3 regions of the Acidovorax sp. ACV01 genome follow, and region 3 is predicted to be linked to each of the others. Evidence: predicted binding sites of a transcription regulator. Region 3 holds the regulator's gene; each other region holds the start of a gene.
What was found. Region 3 encodes sigma-54, which starts transcription at its own class of promoters, with help from an activator protein. Its sites were predicted from a motif close to TGGCANGNAANCTGCTTT; they were not measured.

Region 1: a site for sigma-54 is predicted at 1,152-1,169, ahead of IB243_RS26260 (ANTAR domain-containing response regulator). Genes of this name have one in related genera too.
Region 2: a site for sigma-54 is predicted at 915-932, ahead of IB243_RS05730 (DUF2126 domain-containing protein). Genes of this name have one in related genera too.

What each region holds. Positions count from the first base shown of each region.
Region 1 is NZ_JACUZT010000014.1:41,279-43,478, reverse strand. Features, by position in the region: gene IB243_RS26265 (branched-chain amino acid ABC transporter substrate-binding protein) at 1-974, opposite strand, end outside; gene IB243_RS26260 (ANTAR domain-containing response regulator) at 1,181-1,807, shown strand.
Region 2 is NZ_JACUZT010000002.1:255,184-257,383, reverse strand. Features, by position in the region: gene IB243_RS05735 (alpha/beta fold hydrolase) at 35-757, opposite strand; gene IB243_RS05730 (DUF2126 domain-containing protein) at 945-2,200, shown strand, end outside.
Region 3 is NZ_JACUZT010000008.1:262,666-264,865, reverse strand. Features, by position in the region: gene lptB (LPS export ABC transporter ATP-binding protein) at 1-367, shown strand, start outside; gene IB243_RS22160 (RNA polymerase factor sigma-54) at 367-1,956, shown strand; gene IB243_RS22155 (thioesterase family protein) at 2,041-2,200, shown strand, end outside.

The sequences.
Region 1 (2,200 bases), on a different contig from region 3:
GTCAGCACGTAGGTGCTGTCGTAGCTGTAGTGGCCGCCATAGGCGGGCGGCTTCTTGTAGGCCTCGATGTACTTTTCAAGGAAGGGCTTGCCGGTGGTGAACTCTTTGGCTTCGAGCACGGGCGACGTTGCATACAGCCCCTCGACAATGCCGGCGCCCTTGGCCATGTCGGTGGTCTTGATGGTGTCGCCGCCCAGCAGGCTGACCTTGGTGTGGCCCACCTTGCGCAGCGACTCCAGCAGTGCCAGGGCCTGGAAGTCGTTGAGGGTGGAGACGATCACCTCCACCTTGGCGGCCTTCAGTTCGCCCGCGAGTTCGTCGAATGCCGTGGTCTTGTCGTCAAACGACTTGCGCACCACCACCTCTTTCTTCTCGGCCTTGAGCTGCGCAGCGGCCCCGTCGGCCAGACCCTTGCCATAGGGCGTGCCATCGTCCAGCGCGGCGTAGCGGGCGGCGCCCAGCTGCGTCGCAGCAAACGAGCCGATGGCGCGTGCCTGCAGGGTGTCGTTGGCTACCATGCGGAACGTGGTGGGAAAACCCAGCTGGGTGAACTTGGGATTGGTCGAGATGGCGATCTGGGGGATGTCCTTGGCCGCATAGATCGGCGCGGTCTCGATGCTCACCCCTGAATTCAGATGCCCAATCACGGCCACCACGCCCGAGTCCACCAGCTGCTGTGCCACGGTCTTGCCGGTGGCGGCATCGGCCTTGTCATCCACCGACACCACCTCCAGCGTCACGCGTTTGCCGTCCACGCTGTAGCCGCCCTTGTTGAGCTCTGCCACGGCCAGGTTCACCCCGTTGAGCAAATCCTGCCCCAGCGCGCCCAGCGGGCCGCTCAACGGCTGGGCCACACCGATCTTGATGGTGTCGGGCACCTTGCTGCAACCTGTCAACACCAGCAGCGCGGATACCGCCACGGTGGTCAGGGCCAAGCCGGCAGAGATATGCCGCCGGTCAATGTGCTTGTTCATGCAAATCCTCTTGAATAGGTCAATGTGAGCAGATGTATATGCGACGCAGCCGGGGAGGTGCTATCGGGTATGCCCTGCCCATCGCCAAACTATTAGCAAGTTTCAGGCCCCGCAAGGTGAAAAAGCCTGCCCTGGGCGAAGAACCCTTGGCATGCACCGCTTCGATGCACCAATTTATGGCGTAAAAATTGCTTATGCTCCAGGGTATGAACGAGTCTTTGCGCATCGTGGTGGTTGCCCCGGATCTGGCGGTCGCCGACCCCGCCGACGAGCATGCCGTGCTGCAGGCGGATCGGTCGCGGGCGCTGCGCATCGGGCTGCTGGAAAACAATTTCAACCTGGTGGCCACGCTGCCCGCTGACGTTTTTCTGAGCGAGCGCATCGCCCAGTTGCAGCCCGACCTCATCATCGTGGACGCCGAAAGCGAAGCCCGCGACGCCCTCGAACACGTCGTGATGGCCACGCGCAATGAACGCCGCCCCATCGTGATGTTCACCAACGATGAAGACACCTCGCATGTCAAGGATGCGGTGGCGGCGGGCGTGTCGGCCTACATCGTGGCGGGCCTGGCCCCCCAGCGCATCCGCCCCATCCTGGACGTGGCCATGGCGCGCTTTCAGCATGAACAAGCCCTGCGCGCCGAGCTGGCCGATGCCAAGACCGAGCTCAAGGACCGCAAGACCATCGACCGCGCCAAGGGCCTGCTCATGCAGCGCCAGGGCCTCAGCGAACAGGCCGCCTACGAAAAGCTGCGCAAGACCGCCATGGACAAGGGCCTCAAGCTGGTGGACGTGGCCCAGCGCATGCTCGATGTGATGGACTTGCTGGGCTGAGCACCTGTTCACGATTTCCCAAGGAACCGCGTTGGTGCACCATCGGTAGATGGCGAATGCTGCGGATGCCCTGCAGGGGTCAAGACCCCGGGCGCAGGATGCAAGCCGGGACTGCCGGAGGCCGGTTTGTCACACATTGCCGCCCGTGCGGCACTGCCCAGCAGCCTCCAAGGCCCCGCGCCCACGCTCGCCTTCACGCCCTCCTGTTTCACCCGGCTGCACCCGGCCCGGATGGTGCGCCGCACAAAGGCAGTGCAACTTGTTCACCAACGTGCATGGCGGCAGTTCTGACGAACAATAGACCGCCAGCGCTTATTCATAAAGCATATTCAGCTATTTAATCCATAGCATTTTGCGCCCCGTGATGGCGCAATCCATGCTGGCACGCTGCTT
Region 2 (2,200 bases), on a different contig from region 3:
AAGCGCCAGCGGCCAAAAACATTCAAAACCCGGTTCAAATCCACCCATTGCGGGCCAGCCACTGCACCAGCAGGTGGTTGACGGCCTCGGGCTGTTCCATGGTCAGCATGTGGCCGCTGTGGGCCAGCAGGGTGTGATCGGCATGGGGAACCAGCGCCGCGATCTCGGCAGAACATTCGGGCGGCGTGAGCTGGTCGGCCTCGCCACACACCACCAGCACGGGGCAGGCCACGCCGGGCAGGTGCAGGCGGGCATCGGGCCGGTGGATGACGGCGCGGTTCTGGCGCACCAGGTGCGCGGCGCCAGCGCCCAGCACAAAGTCGAGATAGGCCTGCACCAGCTCAGGCCGCGTGGCGTTGTCGGGGTGGAAGGCAAAGGCCACGTTGGGCTCGATCACTTCGCGCAGGCGGCCTTGTTCAAAGAGTTCGATGGCAGCCTCGCGCAGCGCCCGCATGTCCGGCGTTTCAGGCCGCGCCGTAGTGCCCAGCAACGCCAGACCCGCAATGCGCTCGGGCGCCTGGCGTGCGGCTTCCATCGCGACCATCCCGCCCATGGAGGCACCGGCCAGCACCAGCGGCCCCGTGTGCTGCGCCAGCAACCGGGCGGCGAAATCCTCGATGGTGTGCAGTGTGGTGTCCTGGTGGGCCGTGGCCACCACCGGGCGCAGGGCCTCGGGCATGCGCGGCAAGACACCCCGCCACATACGTTCATCGGCCGCCAGGCCGGGTAAAAGCAGGAGTTGGGGTGGCTGGGACATGGCTATACGGCAGGGTGAATCACCAAGATGGTGCTGTGAAGGAATGGGGGCGGACGGTGGTGGGTTCGGCGTCGCCCACTGGAAAGGAAAGACCGGCACCGCAGATTGTGAACAGGCCGTGAACACAAGGCACCGGCGCGGGGATTGTTTACCACGATGGCTCGGGACTTGCTAGCATGCCCTGCATATGCCCATCCACGCCGCGCTCCACCACGTCACGCATTATCAATACGACCGGCTGGTTGGCCTGGGGCCACAAACCGTTCGCCTGCGTCCCGCCCCGCATTGCCGCAGCAACGTCATTTCGTATTCGCTCAAGGTCGAGCCCGCGCAGCATTTCATCAACTGGCAGCAAGACCCGTTTGCCAACTACCAGGCACGGCTGGTGTTCCCCGAGAAGACGCGCAGCTTCAAGATCACGGTGGACCTGGTGGTCGAGATGGCGGTGTACAACCCCTTCGACTTCTTCCTGGAGCCCGAGGCTGAGCAGATTCCGTTCCACTACAGCGCAGAGATCCAACAAGAGCTGGCGCCGTACCTGGCGGCCGACCCGGTCACCCCGCTGGTCCAGGCCTACCTCGACAAGATCGACCGCACCGAGCAGCGCACCATCGATTTCCTGGTCAAGCTCAACCAGCAGGTGTCGCAGGACATCCGCTACCTCATCCGCATGGAGCCCGGCGTGCAGGGCCCCGAGGAGACACTGCACAAAGCCAGTGGATCGTGCCGCGACTCGGGCTGGCTGCTGGTGCAGCTGCTGCGCCACCTGGGGCTGGCGGCGCGGTTCGTGTCGGGCTACCTGATCCAGCTCACGCCCGACGTGAAGGCGCTCGATGGCCCGAGTGGCACCGAAGTGGACTTCACCGACCTTCACGCCTGGTGCGAGGTCTACCTGCCCGGCGCGGGCTGGATCGGCCTGGACGCCACCAGCGGCCTGATGGCGGGCGAGGGCCATATCCCGCTGGCCTGCACGCCCCAGCCCTCCGGCGCCGCGCCGATTGAAGGCGGGGTGGACGAGGCCGAGGTGGAGTTCAACCACGAGATGCGCGTGACGCGCATCTTCGAATCGCCGCGCGTGACCAAGCCCTACACCGAAGACCAGTGGCAGGCCGTGCAGGCGCTGGGCGACCAGGTGGATGCCGACCTGACCGCGAACGATGTGCGCCTGACCATGGGCGGCGAGCCCACCTTTGTGGCCGTGGGCGACCGCGACGCTGCCGAGTGGAACACCGACGCCCTGGGGCCCACCAAACGCGGCTTTGCCACCGAGCTGGTGCACAAGCTGCGCGCCGAATATGGCCAGGGCGGTTTTCTGCATTTTGGCCAGGGCAAGTGGTACCCCGGCGAACAGTTACCCCGCTGGGCGTTGTCGATCTGCTGGCGCGCCGACGGCCAGCCGGCCTGGAAAAACCCCGCGCTGTTTGCTGACGAACGCAACCCATC
Region 3 (2,200 bases):
CCTGCTACAAGAATTGCGCGTGGACCACCTGCGGGCCTCGCCCGCCATGGCGCTGTCCGGCGGCGAGCGCCGCCGCGTCGAGATCGCCCGGGCCCTGGCCACACAACCGCGCTTCATCCTGCTGGACGAGCCCTTTGCGGGCATCGACCCCATCGCCGTGATCGAGATCCAGCGCATCATCGGCTTCCTGAAGGCGCGCGGCATCGGTGTGCTCATCACCGACCACAACGTGCGGGAAACGCTGGGCATCTGCGACCACGCCTTCATCATCAGCGATGGCCGAGTGCTGGCCCAGGGCACGCCGTCCGAGATCGTGGACAACGCCGAAGTGCGCCGGGTGTACCTGGGCGAACATTTCCGCATGTGATGAAGCCTGGACTCTCGCTGCGCGTCTCGCAGCATCTTGCACTGACCCCCCAGCTTCAGCAGTCCATTCGGCTGCTGCAGTTGTCCACGCTCGAACTCTCGCAGGAAGTCGAGCAGATGCTCGACGAAAACCCGTTCCTCGAACGCAATGCCGACGAAGCTCCGCGCGAGGAGTTTGGCCTCGAAGCCGCCGACACGCCCGCGCAGCCCGATGAGTACAGCGCCGATGATGCTATTTTTTCAGGAGCTACCAGCGCAAGCAATACAAGCGCTGAGGGCCAAAATGATGCTGAAACGCCGAGTGCGGGTGCCGACGAACCCGACTGGAGCGGTGACGGCACGGTAGAGATGGCGCCCAACGACGCCGAGTGGGGCGGCGATGCGCCTGCCCGCAACCGCAACGACTCCGAAGGCGACGAGGCCGATGCAACCGAACTGGCCCGCTCGCACGAATCGCTGACCGCCTTTTTGCACCGCCAGGCGCTGGCGCTGCGCTTGTCTGAGATCGACCGCGCCGCGCTGCGCTTTCTCATCGAATCGCTCAACGACGACGGCTACCTCGAAGAACCGCTTGAAGAGCTGGCCATCGGCCTGGCCGGCCCCGACGACCTGGAGCAGATCGAGGAACTGGTGCACCGCTTCACCGTCGCCCAGCGCCTGCTACAGAGCCTGGAGCCCGTCGGCGTGGGCGCGCGCGGCCTGGCCGAATGCCTGACCTTGCAGCTCAAGGCCCTGGCTGCGGACGAAGACAGTGAGATCGACCCCGACACCGTGCAGACCGCACTGCGCGTGTGCCAGCAGCCGCTGGAGATGCTGGCCCGCCGCGACATCCGCCGCCTGACGCAGCTGTGTGGCGACGGCGAGGAACGCACCCGCGCCGCCATGGCCCTCATTGCCCGGCTGGAGCCGCGCCCCGGCCGCCGTTTTGCCGATGTAGAGCGCAACATCATCGTGCCCGACGTCATCGTGCGCAAAGCCGGACGCGCCAACGGCCGTGACGGCCAGCACAACTTCATCGTCGCGCTCAACCCCGACGTGATGCCCCGCCTGCGCGTGCACGACATCTATGCCGGTGCCCTGCGCGGCCACAAGGGCGGCGAGGGCCACCAGGGCATGCAGCAGCGCCTGCAGGAGGCGCGCTGGTTCATCAAGAACATCCAGCAGCGCTTTGACACCATCCTGCGCGTCTCGCGCGCCATCGTGGAGCGCCAAAAAAGCTTCTTCACCCACGGCGAGCTGGCCATGCGCCCACTGGTGCTGCGCGACATTGCCGACGAACTGGGCCTGCACGAATCCACCATCAGCCGCGTGACCACCGCCAAATACATGGCCACGCCGATTGGCACGTATGAGCTGAAGTACTTCTTTGGCTCGGGCCTGGGCACCGAGACCGGCGGCAACGCATCCAGCACCGCCGTGCGCGCGCTCATCAAGCAGTTTGTGGCCGCAGAAAGCCCCGCCAAGCCGCTGTCCGACAGCCAGATCGCCGAGATGCTCAAGGAGCAGGGCATCGAATGCGCACGCCGCACCGTAGCCAAGTACCGCGAGGCGCTCAAGATAGCGCCGGCCAACCTGCGCAAGGCGCTGTAGGTCCACTCGCAGAGGGGCACGCAGGGGTGTGCGCCCGGTTGTGTGTTTCCGTTCAATTGTCTTTTTACTACCCGCCGCCCCGCCATGGCCCGCATCGTCTTCGACCTTCCCCCGCACTTCGGATTCACCACCGAAATGCAGATCTACATCAGCCACGTCAACCAGGGCGGGCACCTGGACAACGCGCAGCTGCTGAGCCTCGTGTCCGAAGCGCGTGTGCGCTTCTTCCAGTCGCTGGGCTACC